3 regions of the Mesorhizobium sp. U510 genome follow, and region 2 is predicted to be linked to each of the others. Evidence: riboswitches for the same ligand, from Rfam matches in the RefSeq annotation. Region 2 holds a riboswitch; each other region holds the start of a gene.
The links. Region 2 has a riboswitch for cobalamin ahead of metE (5-methyltetrahydropteroyltriglutamate--homocysteine S-methyltransferase). Riboswitches for the same ligand answer to the same signal wherever they lie in the genome.
Positions count from the first base shown of each region.

Region 1: linked by a shared signal. The riboswitch ahead of ACLGL5_RS08670 (aromatic ring-hydroxylating oxygenase subunit alpha) and the one ahead of metE (5-methyltetrahydropteroyltriglutamate--homocysteine S-methyltransferase) in region 2 are both predicted to bind cobalamin.
Region 3: linked by a shared signal. The riboswitch ahead of ACLGL5_RS26785 (CbtB domain-containing protein) and the one ahead of metE (5-methyltetrahydropteroyltriglutamate--homocysteine S-methyltransferase) in region 2 are both predicted to bind cobalamin.

Region 1 is NZ_CP180532.1:1,358,714-1,362,918, forward strand. It holds gene ACLGL5_RS08665 (FAD-binding oxidoreductase) at 1-440, opposite strand, end outside; gene ACLGL5_RS08670 (aromatic ring-hydroxylating oxygenase subunit alpha) at 461-1,708, opposite strand; cobalamin riboswitch at 1,823-2,023, opposite strand; gene ACLGL5_RS08675 (DUF680 domain-containing protein) at 2,519-2,716, shown strand; gene ACLGL5_RS08680 (DUF680 domain-containing protein) at 2,789-2,992, shown strand; gene ACLGL5_RS08685 (DUF680 domain-containing protein) at 3,060-3,296, shown strand; gene ACLGL5_RS08690 (ABC transporter ATP-binding protein) at 3,381-4,205, opposite strand, start outside.
Region 2 is NZ_CP180532.1:2,173,306-2,177,510, forward strand. It holds gene metE (5-methyltetrahydropteroyltriglutamate--homocysteine S-methyltransferase) at 1-2,072, opposite strand, end outside; cobalamin riboswitch at 2,189-2,388, opposite strand; partial or broken gene ACLGL5_RS12380 (cytochrome P450) at 2,662-2,904, opposite strand; gene ACLGL5_RS12385 (cytochrome P450 family protein) at 2,921-4,153, opposite strand.
Region 3 is NZ_CP180532.1:5,153,229-5,157,433, reverse strand. It holds gene ACLGL5_RS26795 (MFS transporter) at 1-710, shown strand, start outside; gene ACLGL5_RS26790 (aromatic ring-hydroxylating oxygenase subunit alpha) at 714-1,883, opposite strand; cobalamin riboswitch at 2,015-2,212, shown strand; gene ACLGL5_RS26785 (CbtB domain-containing protein) at 2,246-2,425, shown strand; gene ACLGL5_RS26780 (CbtA family protein) at 2,441-3,247, shown strand; gene cobU (bifunctional adenosylcobinamide kinase/adenosylcobinamide-phosphate guanylyltransferase) at 3,240-3,755, shown strand; gene cobO (cob(I)yrinic acid a,c-diamide adenosyltransferase) at 3,757-4,205, shown strand, end outside.

The DNA.
Region 1 (4,205 bases), 810 kb from region 2:
AGCCAGCGCAGCATCGACATCATCGGCGTCACGCCGGAGCCGGCCGAGATCAACAGATATTTGGCCGCCGGATGGCTGTGCAGCGAAAAATCGCCGCTCGGCCCATAGGCCTTGACGTGCGAACCGGGCACCAGGTGATCGAACATCCAGCGTGTGCCGATGCTGCCGGCCTGTGCCTTCACCGTCACCGCGATCGAGAACGGCCGCGACGGCGACGACGACAGCGTATAGGTGCGCATCAGCGGTCCGTCCGGCGTCGGCAGTTCCAGCGTCACGAACTGGCCCGGCTTGTAGCGGAACCAGGTCTGGTTGTCGGAGCGGAAGGTGAAGGTCTTGACGTCAGGCGCCTCGTCGCTGACGCCGATCACTTCCAGCACCTGCAGCCTGTCGTTCCAGGGCGCCATCTGGTCGAGATGGCGATAGAGGCCAAGATCCGTCATCGCGTTCATCCCCAAACCCCTCAGGCGACACTGCGCAGGGCCGGCCGGCCATCGTCGGCAAGGCGCGGACCGATGAAGCGGGCGTACCAGTCGACAAACTGGATCACGCCGCCCTCATGCAGCTCCGAATAGGGGCCGGGTTCATAGGCCGGCGACTGGATGCCGAAGGCGTTTTCCTCGACGATGCGGCGATCCTGGTCGTTGGTCTCGGTCCAGACATGGGTGAGTTCGGCAAGATCGTAGTCGACACCCTCGACCGCATCCTTGTGAACCAGCCATTTGGTCGTCACCGCGGTTTCCGTGGCGCTGATCGGCAGCACGCGGAAGGTGACGGCGTGGTCGCCCAGAATGTGGTTCCACGTCGTCGGATAGTGATAGAGCAGCAAGGAACCGATGCGGTCGGCGGAGACGCTGTCGGACAGGTTCTTCTTCACCGCCCGCTTGCCGGTCATCGTGTAGCTGACCGCATCGCGCAGCAGCGGCGCGCGGGTGGCGCGGTATTGCCCGGCCGGATCGATGCGGAACTTGCTCGGCAGGCCGGCCGCTTCGCATTTGGCCCAGTGTGCCAGCATCTCCGGATCGCTGTCGGCGCCTTGCACGCCGGTCACCGTCGGGGCTTCCGGGAAGGTTTTGCACAGCTCCGGGTGATTGCCGGCGCAGTGGTAGCACTCGCGGTTGTTTTCCCAGACGAGCTTCCAGTTGCCCTTCTCGACGATCGTGCTCTCGAAGGCGATCTTGGCTTCGCTGAGCCGGTGCGGCTTGAGATAGGGTTCGATCATCGCCCGCATCGGCGAGAAGTCGGCGGGTTCCTTGGCCAGGCAGATGAAGATATAGCCGGCCACGCTTTCGCAGGCGACCGGCTTCAGGCCGAACTGGCTCTTGTCGAAACCGTCGGCCATCTGGCGGGCAAACAGCAGCCTTCCGTCCAGCTCATAGGTCCATTGGTGATAGGGGCAGACCAGCTTGGCGGCCATGCCCTTGTCGGTGTTGCAGACGCGGCTACCGCGGTGGCGGCAGGAATTGTGGAAAGCGTTGATCTTGCCCTGCTGATCGCGCACCAGCACGACCGGATAGTCGCCGATCTGCACGGTGATGAAGCTGCCGGGCTTGGGCAGTTCGCAATCATGGCCGACGAACAGCCAGTCGCGATACCAGATCAGCTCCATGTCGAGCTTGAAGAAATCGGGATCGGTATAGAAGGGCTGCTCGAGCGAGAAGCCCTCTCTGCGGCTGTTCAAGAGCCTCAGCATATCGTTGCGCGCATCCATGTCCTGTCCTCATACTTCAAGGACTGAACTGGTGGTGATTGAGGAAGGATGAGACGCAGGCCGGCGAAAGCCGGGCGCGCGCCATCCGCCTCTTGACCGCCCACCGCGATCAGTCGAGTTCAAAAATCTCGGGCTGGTTTCCGGGCTCTGGAGTGTCCTTGCGGACGGTCGCGACACCTTCCCAGGCTTTCGCCCAGTGGTCTCCCGTTGCGACTTGAACTCCACCACCGTTGCGGGGGCAGCGCCGGATTTTGACCGGCTTCCCAATTCTCCGCCCCGTCGTCACGAAGCGGCACCTGAGATGACATGATCTAATCACGACGGCGTTTGCGACATCGGCATGAAAGCGACATCGCATCCATGCGGCGCGACACGCATGCGCAACGATCTGGGCGCGGACAGCGGTCACGAAAATCGTCTTCGCCGTTAGCTGTACTGGCTGTCAAAATCGACCCGGAACAGGGGCAAAAAAGGTTAACGGTTTCGAAAAGTGACTATTAGCGGATTCTAAAATCGAACCGAACGGTTCGTTTCTGTTGACGGTGCGTGCAGGACGGTGTGAACACTGGACCTCCGATACAGTCTGTGATCTTGCGGCTGGCTTTAATTAAGTGATTGATATTAAGAAGAAAAATTTATGGCGTGGAAACCTCTGGCACAATTTCAAGTGGTGGATTCTTGGTCCACACGGAACAACTTCGTGATTGGAAACGGCGATCTGGCTTTCCCACATCGGGGCTGTCCGAACGACGCGATTTCAATCCCAAGACACGCCGCTAGACGGACGGAAAAAATACTGGAGTACTAAAAATGAAAAAGATTGTTCTCACTGCCGCCGCCCTTCTGGCCATTTCCGGCAGCGCCTTCGCTGGTAGCGACCACTACGGTTCGAATGCCGCCGCAGCCACGACTGTCGACAGCTCGTACACCGCTTCGACCAAGAAGTCGGAACCGGCTGCTCAGACGCCTGCCCAGGGCGCAGATCACAACCTCTTCGGTAATAACTAACAACGGGTCCCGGCTAATGGCGGGCTTTTCGCCCGCCGCTCTGGCCGATCTTGAGAAACTCAGGAGACTAACATGAACAAGCTCATCCTTGCTGCCGCCGCCGTCCTGGCCATTTCCGGCAGTGCCTTCGCTGGCAGCGATAACTACGGTTCCAACGGTGCCAACCAGCCGGCCGCTGCGGTCGACCATTCCTACACGGCTTCGGTCGACAAGTCGGCTCCGGCCACCCAGGTGCCTGCTCAGCAGGGCGCTGACCGCAACCTCTTCGGCAAGTAATGCCGGTTCACGGAAATGGCGGCGATGCCGGCCATTCCCGTGAAATCCAGAAATTCAGGAGACTAACATGAACAAGCTCATCCTTGCTGCCGCCGCCGTTCTGGCCATCTCCGGTAGCGCTTTCGCGGGCAGCGACAACTATGGCTCCAATGGCGCCAACCAGCCCGCCGCAACTTCGGTCGACAACTCGCGTACGGCTTCGATCCGCGAGAGCGGCTCGCCCGTCTACAAGCTGCTCAATTCGTCGGGCGACGTGCAGAAGTCCGCTCCTCAGGGCAGCGACCGGAACCTCTTCGGCCGTTAACAGCCGAAGCTGATCTCCAAAAAAGAGCGGCGGGCCTGGCCCGCCGCTCTTTTTTGTTGCCTTGACCCAGCAGGACCGGCGGCCTCAAGCCGCTTTTGCTTCCGGCTTTTGCAGCGCGAAGGAATGTCCGTCCGCATCGAAGATATGCAGGTCCTCGGCATTGGCGCTCAGCCGCAATGTCGAACCGCGCTTGACCTCGACATTGCCCGGCAGTTTGGTCACCAGCGGCAGGTCGGCGCGGCCGATATCGATATAGACCAGCTGGACCTCGCCGAGCTGCTCGACATAGTCGACCGTTCCCTCGAACAGATAGTCCGCGCCGCTGGCAATCATCAGGTCTTCCGGCCGCACGCCGAAACTGACCGCCGCGCCCTTGGCCGAGGCCGGCGTCGTGATCGGCACCGTCGCCTTGCGGCCGCCGACATGGTTGACGACGGTCGGGTTGCCGGTCTTGTCGATGGTTGCCGGCAGGATGTTCATGGCCGGCGAGCCGATGAACTGGGCGACGAACAGGTTGCCGGGCTTCTTGTAAAGGTCCATCGGCGTGCCGACCTGTTCGACATGGCCGTCCTTCAGCACCACGATGCGGTCGGCCAGCGTCATCGCTTCGACCTGGTCGTGGGTGACGTAGATCATCGTCGTGTTGGGCATCGATTCCTTGAGCTTGGCGATCTCGATGCGCGTGGCGACGCGTAGCGCCGCGTCAAGGTTCGACAGCGGCTCGTCGAACAGGAACACTTTCGGATTGCGCACGATGGCGCGGCCGATGGCGACACGCTGGCGCTGGCCGCCCGACATCGCCTTGGGCAGCCGGTCGAGATATTTGGTCAATTGCAGGATTTCCGCCGCCTGCCGCACGCGGCGGTCGATCTCGGCCTTGTTCTCCTTGCCGATCTTCATCGAGAACGC
Region 2 (4,205 bases):
TCCATCTGCGAGCGCGAGGTTTCAATGGAGATCACATCGGCATCCATTGCGGCAATCGCGTCCACGATATCGCCGAACTCGGAGTAGCACATATGGGTGTGGATCTGGGTCGCATCGCCGACCGCCGTTGAAGCCAGCCGGAAGCATTCGACGGCCCAGTCGAGATAGGCCTGCCAGTCGGCCTCGCGCAGCGGCAAGCCCTCGCGCAGTGCGGCTTCGTCGATCTGGATCATCCTGGCGCCGGCCTTTTCGAGGTCGCTCACTTCATCGCGAATGGCGAGCGCGACCTGGCGGCAGACGGCTGAGCGCGGAAGGTCGTCCCGGACGAAGGACCAGTTGAGGATCGTCACCGGGCCGGTAAGCATGCCCTTCACCGGCTTTAGCGTCAGCGACTGGGCATATCGCCACCAGTGTAATGTCATGGGCTGTTGTCGCGACACATCTCCAATGATGATCGGGGGTCGCACAAAGCGCGAGCCGTAGCTCTGCACCCACCCATGTTGCGTGAAGGCGAAGCCGCAGAGCTGCTCAGCGAAATACTGCACCATATCGTTGCGCTCGAATTCGCCGTGGACCAGCACGTCGAGTCCGATCTCTTCTTGCCAGCGAACGGCGGCTTCTATCTCTTTTTTCAGGAAGGCCTCATAGTCGACGTAACTCAGCTCGCCCTTGGCATGGGCTGCCCGCGCCTTGCGAACCTCGGCTGTTTGCGGGAAGGAGCCGATCGTCGTGGTGGGGAAGGATGGCAAGCCAAACGTGTCGCCCTGAAGCTTGGAGCGCACGTCGAATGCGCTCTTCCGGCGCGTCATGGCGACCTTGATGCTGGCGACCCGACCTTCGACGAGCGGATCATGCACCTTCGCGGATGTCGCGCGAACGGCGGCAGCCTCAGCCGACGCCTCCAGTTCGGCGGCGACCGCGTCCCGGCCTTCGGCCAGCGCACGGGCGAGCACGACCAGCTCGCCGGTCTTTTGCGCCGCGAAGGCGAGCCACGACTTCACATCCGCATCGAGTGCCGTCTCCATGTCCAGGTCGATCGGCACATGCAGCATCGAGCAGGACGGGGCAATCTCCACGCGGTCCAGCGGCCAGCCGGCGACGATCGGCTTGATGCGGTCAAGTATGGCAGGCAGGTTCGCACGCCAGACGTTGCGGCCGTCGATCAGTCCGAGCGAGAGCACAAGTTCCTTCTGCGCGAGCCGGCCGAGGGTCTCCAACTGCTCTGGAGCGCGCACGAGATCGACGTGCAGTCCCGCCACGGGCAGAGAAATTGCGGTCTCGAGATTGTCTCCGAGCGATCCGAAATAGGTAGCGACCATGATCTTCAACTCAGGTGCTGCTTTTGACAGCCGGCAGTAGGCGAATTGGAGCGCATCCCGTTCGTTGGGAACCAGATCGACCACGAGCGCCGGCTCATCGATCTGCACCCAATCGGCTCCCGCGAGCTTCAGCCTCCGCAGGAGCTCCTCGTAGACGGGCAGCAGCCGTGGCAGGAGCGCGATAGGGTTGAAACCTTCCTCAGGTGACTTCGCCAACTTGAGAAAGGTAACCGGTCCAAGCAGGACCGGGCGCGTGTGGATGCCGAGCGCCTTGGCCTCGAGGAAATGATCGACCGGTTTCGCCGACGAGAGGGCAAAGCTCTGATCGTCGGTAAGTTCCGGCACAATGTAGTGATAGTTGGTGTCGAACCATTTGGTCATTTCCATCGCGGCAAGGCCATGCCCGTTGGCCGCATGCTCGTCACCGGCATGTCCGCAATCAGCGGCCTGATCTTGGTTGCCGCGCGCCATTGCGAAATAGGTATCGAGTGGGACCTCGCCGTCAGTCCAGGCGTATCGTGCCGGCACGGCGCCGACCATGGCGACGGTGTCGAGCACATGGTCATAAAGCGAGAAATCGTTGGACGGGATTTTCGACACGCCGCGATCGTGCTGCTCCCTCCAGCTGGCGGCGCGTAGCGCCTTCGCCGTCGCGAGCAGGTCGGCTGCGGGAGATTTTCCGGACCAGTAGCTTTCAAGCGCGAATTTGAGTTCCCGCCGTCGACCGATACGCGGCACGCCGAGCGTTGCCACTGGAATTTGTTGAGAGACAGTCATGCCATACCCCGATGGTTGGGGCGTGGGGACAAGGAACGCGCGAGCAGGCGGCACGAAGCCAGGCTACCGCGGCCACCGAGACACCCCGCCCGTGGACGTTGTTCGTCGTGGCAGGTCTCCTGGCTCGCGGGTCAAAGCCTCTGCCCGTCTTCCCGAGGCCGTTCGCCTCAGTGACACCAATGGGCTTGGCTCGCCGCTAACAGTTGCGGGGGCAGCGCCGGCATCGCACCGGCTTCCCTCTTAGCTCCGCTACAGCAGTGCCGCGCGGAGAACCACGACATGCGCACAATCACAGCAGCTTCGCTCCTTGTCAATACATATAACGAGATGTTTATGTGATGATGCGAATAATGCCCTTGCGCTGATCGGTCTCTTTCGCCCAAAGCCGCTTACGATGCCGCCTCTTATCAGTGCAGGCTCGGAGAGATCCTTGTCCCCATCGGCGACGCCGATCAGATCGAGGTCGCCGGGCTCAAAGGGCGTAAAGTCGGGCCAGGTCGTCACGGTCAGCCGGGAATCCCGGTACTTGTTCCCGCTCGGCTTCGCTCAGCGTGCTTGCGCACTCGCCCATCAGCACGCTGATAACCATGTCCGGAAGCGGAAAGGAGAGGTGGCGCCTCAGGTCGGCGGGCTGGGGCTGGACCGCCAGCGTCTCGAACAACTGCGCGGCGATCGCCTCGACCTGCTGCGCGAGCAGCTTCACCCTGCGGTTGCTGAAGGCCGGCGCCACGATCGTGCGTAACCGGGCATGCTCGCCCCCCTCGTGCGAGACCAGCCACCTCGGCGAACCGAGAATCGCTGTATCTGGGTGCATGCCGCACTCGCTAAGCGACGGAAGGGCGGAAGGTGACCGGCAGGCGCTGCGGGCAGCGAATGACGTAAGACGGCATGTAGACGACGTCCTCCGCGGCGATGGCCAGCGCCAGATCCTCCAGCCGCCCGAACAGCGCAGGGAAGGCGCAGCACAATTCCAGGCGCGCCAGCGCAGCGCCCAGGCAGGAATGCGGCCCCTCGCCGAATGACAAATGCGGGTTGTGCCGCCGGGTGACATCGAACCTGTTGGCGCCGGGACCGAAGGCCTTTTCGTCCCGGTTCGCCGCATGGAACGCCATCAGGACGGCATCGCCGCGGCGGACCAGGCATCCGTCGATCTCCACGTCCTGGGTGGCATAGCGGAACGGCAGATTGGCCGCTGAGCTGCCCCAGCGCAGGATCTCCTCGATCGCCTGTGACCACTGAACTTGGCCGCTGCGCACCAAGTGCAGTTGCTGCGGATGCGTCAGCAATGCCAGCACGCCATTGCCGATGACGCCGGCGGTGGTCACGAAGCCCGCAGAGAGCACCATGAACAGCATGTCGATGAGCTCGGTGTCGGAAACGAGCTCGCCTTTGTCACGCGCGACGATCAGGGCCGAAGCCAGATCATCGCCGAGCTGGCCCCGCTTGAGCGCGATCAGGCGACGGAAGAACTCCGGGATGCGCTGCCGCGTCTGTCGCACCTCTTCGCCTGTGGCGGAGGTGTTGGCCAGGCTGTAGGTGAGCGCGACGATCTCTTCGCGCTGTTCGTCCGGCAAACCGAGCAGTTCGGCGATCACGTTGGTGGGCAGCGGAGCGGCGAACTCGCTCATCAGATCGGCACTGCCGCCGCGCTGCGCCATCTCGGCCAGGAGTCGATCGACGCATTGTTCGACCCGTGGCGCCAGCAAGGCGATACGACTGGGCGCGAAGCTGCTGGACAGCAGGCCGCGCAAGCGCCGGTGATCGGCGCCGTGCGCCGTGGTCATGTTGTCCACTTTGCATATCCCGATCAGCGGATGATCCTCGGGAATCTCGCCGTCCTGCAGCGCCCGCCACTGTCGCCAGTCCTTGTTGAAACGCTGGTCGGAAAGCATCTGCCTGAGCGTCTGGTGACGGGCTGCCGCCCAGGTCACCACATCGCCTGGCAGCGACACTCGCGCCATCCCCCCCTGCCGCAGAATCGCAGAAGAAAGACGATCAAGTTGCGTGGGAGCGGCCGGCACACCGATCACGTCGCAATGATCGTTTTCTACGCGCATGCCAACAACTCCTTTAAGAACCATCGCGGGTCCACTTCTCGGCACGGAAGAT
Region 3 (4,205 bases), 3.0 Mb from region 2:
ACACGCGATTCGGCATCTACGCCGCGCATGGTGCGGTGGCGGTGTTCGCGCTGGCCCTGCTCGCACTGTTCTGGACCTATCGGCTGGGCGACAACCCGTCGATCCGGCCCGGCAAGACACGGCCGGCCAATCCGCTCGCCAATATCGGCCGCTTCGTCGCGCAGCCCAGATTGAGGCTTGCCTGGCTGATCGCCTTCGGTCGCTCCTGCTTCTGGACGACGTTCTTCGTCTATGGGCCACTGTTCATGGTGATCACCGGCGAGGGCAAGCTGGCCGGCGGTCTGCTGGTTTCGGCCGGCAACGCGCTTTTGTTCATGGCGATCTTCTGGGGCAAGGCCGGAAAACGCTTTGGCGGCCGGCGCACCATGACATTTGCCTATTTCGCCATGTCGGCGATGCTTCTGGCGGCGGGCACGGTCGGCGAAACCGTGCCGCTGCTCACCGGCGCCTTCCTGTTGTGCGGCGCCTTTTTCACCATAGCGCTCGATGCGTTGGGCTCGACCGCCTTCATGCGTTCGGTGCGCTCCTATGAGCGGGCGCAGATGGCGGCGGTCTACCGCACCTATCTCGATTTTTCCGAGCTGACGCCGCCGCTGGTCTATTCGGTGGTGCTGGCCTTCTTCGGACTGGGCTCGGTGTTCGTCACGCTCGGCCTGCTGGCGGCGGTTTGCGGGTTCGTGACCTGGCGTTACCTGCCGAAGTCTCTGTGAGGATCACGGTGAAAGTGCCGCATGCTGCTCGCGCACCCAGTTGTGGAAGCGGTGCAGTTCATACTCCTCGGGCATGAGCACGCCGGCCTGGTGGCGCATCGAGCGCAGGCCCCTCTGGTTGACCTCGCAAATGGCGGCGTCCTCTTCCAGCACCTGTGTGCCGAAGGCGACGATGTTGTCGATATCGGTCGCGGCCAGCGCCTCGGGCGCGAACAGCCACTCGGCGACAAGTTCGGTCTCTTCCGGGCCGAGCGGCACCAGGCGTACGGTCCTGACATAGTCGACATGACCGACGATGAACATCGAGGGCAGGCTGGTGGCGTATGTCTGGCCGGCGGCGCGTTCGGCTGGCGTCAATCCGGAGAAGACCGGCCCGTGCGCCTGGCCGTCGCGCGACCAGGTCTCGGCGCCGGCGCGCAGGCCGCCGGAAAATTCCGGTGCGTCATTGTCGGCATGGCGCGTCCATTCGGGATCGTCGTGCCGGCTCATCAGGCCGCGGCCATAGATCGGCACCAGCCGCGAGAGGTCCTTGTGGACGCCCGGGCAGTGCAGGCACTCGTTGAAGTTTTCCCAAAAGATCTTCCAGTTGCAGTGCATTACCTTGCGCAGCACATGGCCTGATACCAGCGTTTCCAGCGGCCAGTTGCCGAGATTGCCGGAGGCCGGGTCGAAGGATGCCTGCGCTGAGCCCGCCGCATCCTCCTGCAGATTGATGAACACGAAACCGCGCCACACCGAGAGCGCGACGCGGTAGAGCGGATGGTCGGCCTTGTCGAAGCCAACGGGCAAGGATTTCGACGGCACGCGCACGAGGTCGCCGCGCAGCGAATAGGACCAGGCGTGGTAGGGGCAAGTGATCAGTCGCGCCTTCAGCCGGCCCTCGCTCTCCTGGCAAAGCTGCGAGCCGCGGTGGCGGCAGGTGTTGTGGAAGGCGCGCAGCGCGCCGGTGTCGTCGCGCAGCACGACGATGTCCTGCGTGCCGATGCGGAATCGGCGGAAGGCCAGCGGCTGGGCCAGATCGGCCTCGCGGCAGATGAGCAGCCAGTTCTTGTACCAAATGGCATCGAGGTCGCGCTGGTACTTCTCACCATCCCAATAGGCCGATGAGGGCAGGGTCGGTTCGGCCTGGGTCAGGCCATTGTAAGGGGCGCGCTCGCTGGCAGTGGGCTGCATGGCTGGCTTCCTGTGAAGCGGCCAGCCGACACCCGGCAGGAAGAATTGTCAATTCTCGTGCCTGGAAACGGCATGGCGCAATCGCGCTGTTTGCCGGCGGAATTTGGTTTGCCGCGTGTCGCGATTTTCCCTATAGTCATGCAGTCGTCGGTTCCGTTTTGGAGCCAAGAGGGAATGCGGTGCGGGCGAAATTCTTGCCCAATGCCGTGGCTGCCCCCGCAACTGTGTGCGGTAGTCCTCTCCATATGCCACTGAAGGTTCGTCTTCGGGAAGGTGGGGAAGGGCGCTGATCCGTGAGCCAGGAGACCTGCCGACGACGGCAAAACTGACAGGCCCTCGGGTGGAGGGTGAAAGGACAAGATATGAATACCGCTTCCGTCTCCCTCGGCGCCTCCGTCTCCTCGCAGTCGCGCTTCATGCAGCTGGCGCTCGCCGCACTGCTCGGCACCTTCATCATCGGCTTTGTCGGCTTCTCGCATATCGAAGCGGTCCACAATGCCGGTCATGACAACCGGCATTCGATGGCGTTTCCCTGCCACTGACGAGGATCTGACATCATGAATCTGTTTCGCAACGTCGTGTTCATCGCGGCGATCGCAGGGCTCGTGGCCGGCGTCGTTCTTGCCTGCATGCAGGCCTATGCCACCGTACCGCTGATCCTCAAGGCGGAAGTCTACGAACAGGCCGAAGGCGGCTATAGCCATGACCATGCCGCGGCGCCGACTGGGGCCGCCAGTGGCAACGCGATGAGTTCGGCCGCACCGGCGGCAAATTCGATGAGCGCCGCGACCCCGGCACCGGCCGCAGCCGCCGCTCCGGCCGAAGACCAAGGCTGGGCACCGGCCGACGGCTTCGAGCGCTTTGCCTTCAACGTGGTGTCCAATGTTGTCACCGGCATAGGCTTCGCGCTGATCCTGGTCGCGGTTTCGGAATTCGCCGGCGGCATCGGCAATTGGCGCCAGGGCGTGTTCTGGGGTCTGGCCGGCTTTGCCATCTTCACACTGGCGCCCGGTCTCGGCCTGCCTCCGGAACTGCCGGCCATGCCGGCCGCCGACCTGACGCAGCGCCAGATCTGGTGGGTGGCAACCGTGATCGCGACCGCTATCGGGCTCGGCCTGATCGCATTCCGCAAGTCGCTACCGCTGGCCATCCTTGCCGTGGCGCTGATCGTTGCTCCGCACATTGTCGGCGCGCCGCAGCCCGACAGCTTCGAGACGCCGATCCCGGAGGGCCTGCACCACCAGTTCGTGGTGGCGGTGACGCTGACCAATCTGGTGTTCTGGCTGGTCCTCGGCGCCGTCGTCGGCGTGGTGCGCGGACGCTTCACTGGCACGGCGACCAGCCTGCGCGACAGCTTTGCCTGATCGCAACAAGCTGACCTTCATCATCGGCGGTGCGCGCTCCGGCAAGAGCGCGCATGCCGAAATCCTGGCGACGGCGTTGCCGTCACCGTGGACCTATATTGCCACCGCGCAAGCCTATGACGACGAAATGCGCGAGCGCATCGCGCTGCACCGCTCGCGGCGCGGCGAGGGCTGGACGACCATCGACGCGCCGCTCGACCTTGCCGGCGCGCTCGAGGCCTTGCCGGACAACCAGCCGGTGCTCATCGACTGCCTGACGCTGTGGCTGACCAATCACATGCTGGCCGATCACGACGTCGGCGCCGAGTGCCGGCGGCTGGCGGATGTGCTGTCGCGGCCGCGCGGCCCCTGGTTCGTAGTCTCCAACGAAGTCGGGCAAGGCATCGTGCCGGACAATGCCCTGGCGCGCCGTTTTCGCGATGACGCCGGCCGGCTCAACCAGCAGGTCGCGGCGATCGCCGATACGGTGCTGCTGATGGTGGCGGGGCTACCGCTCAAGGTGAAGTGACATGACCGACATCGACAACAAGCCCACCGAGGACCGGGACGAAGAACGCCATCGCGCCAAGATGGCCAAGCGCAAGGCGGTGCAGGATGCCGAGGTGGCGAGCAAGACGGTCGAAAAGGGACTGCTGATCGTCAACACCGGTCCGGGCAAGGGCAAGACCACGGCCGCCTTCGGCCTGGCGCTGCGGATGCTCGGCTATGGCAAGCGCGTCGGCGTCGTCCAGTTCATCAAGGGCAAGTGGCACACCGGCGAGAAGGATGCGTTTGCCGCTTTCGGCGACCGCGTCGTCTGGCATGCGATGGGCGAGGGCTTTACCTGGGAGACGCAGGATCTGAAGCGCGACATCGCCGCCGCCGAGGCCGCCTGGGCCAAGGCACTGGAGTTGATCGCCGATCCCTCGATCAGCCTTGTCGTGCTTGACGAGCTCAACATCGCCCTGCGCTACGATTA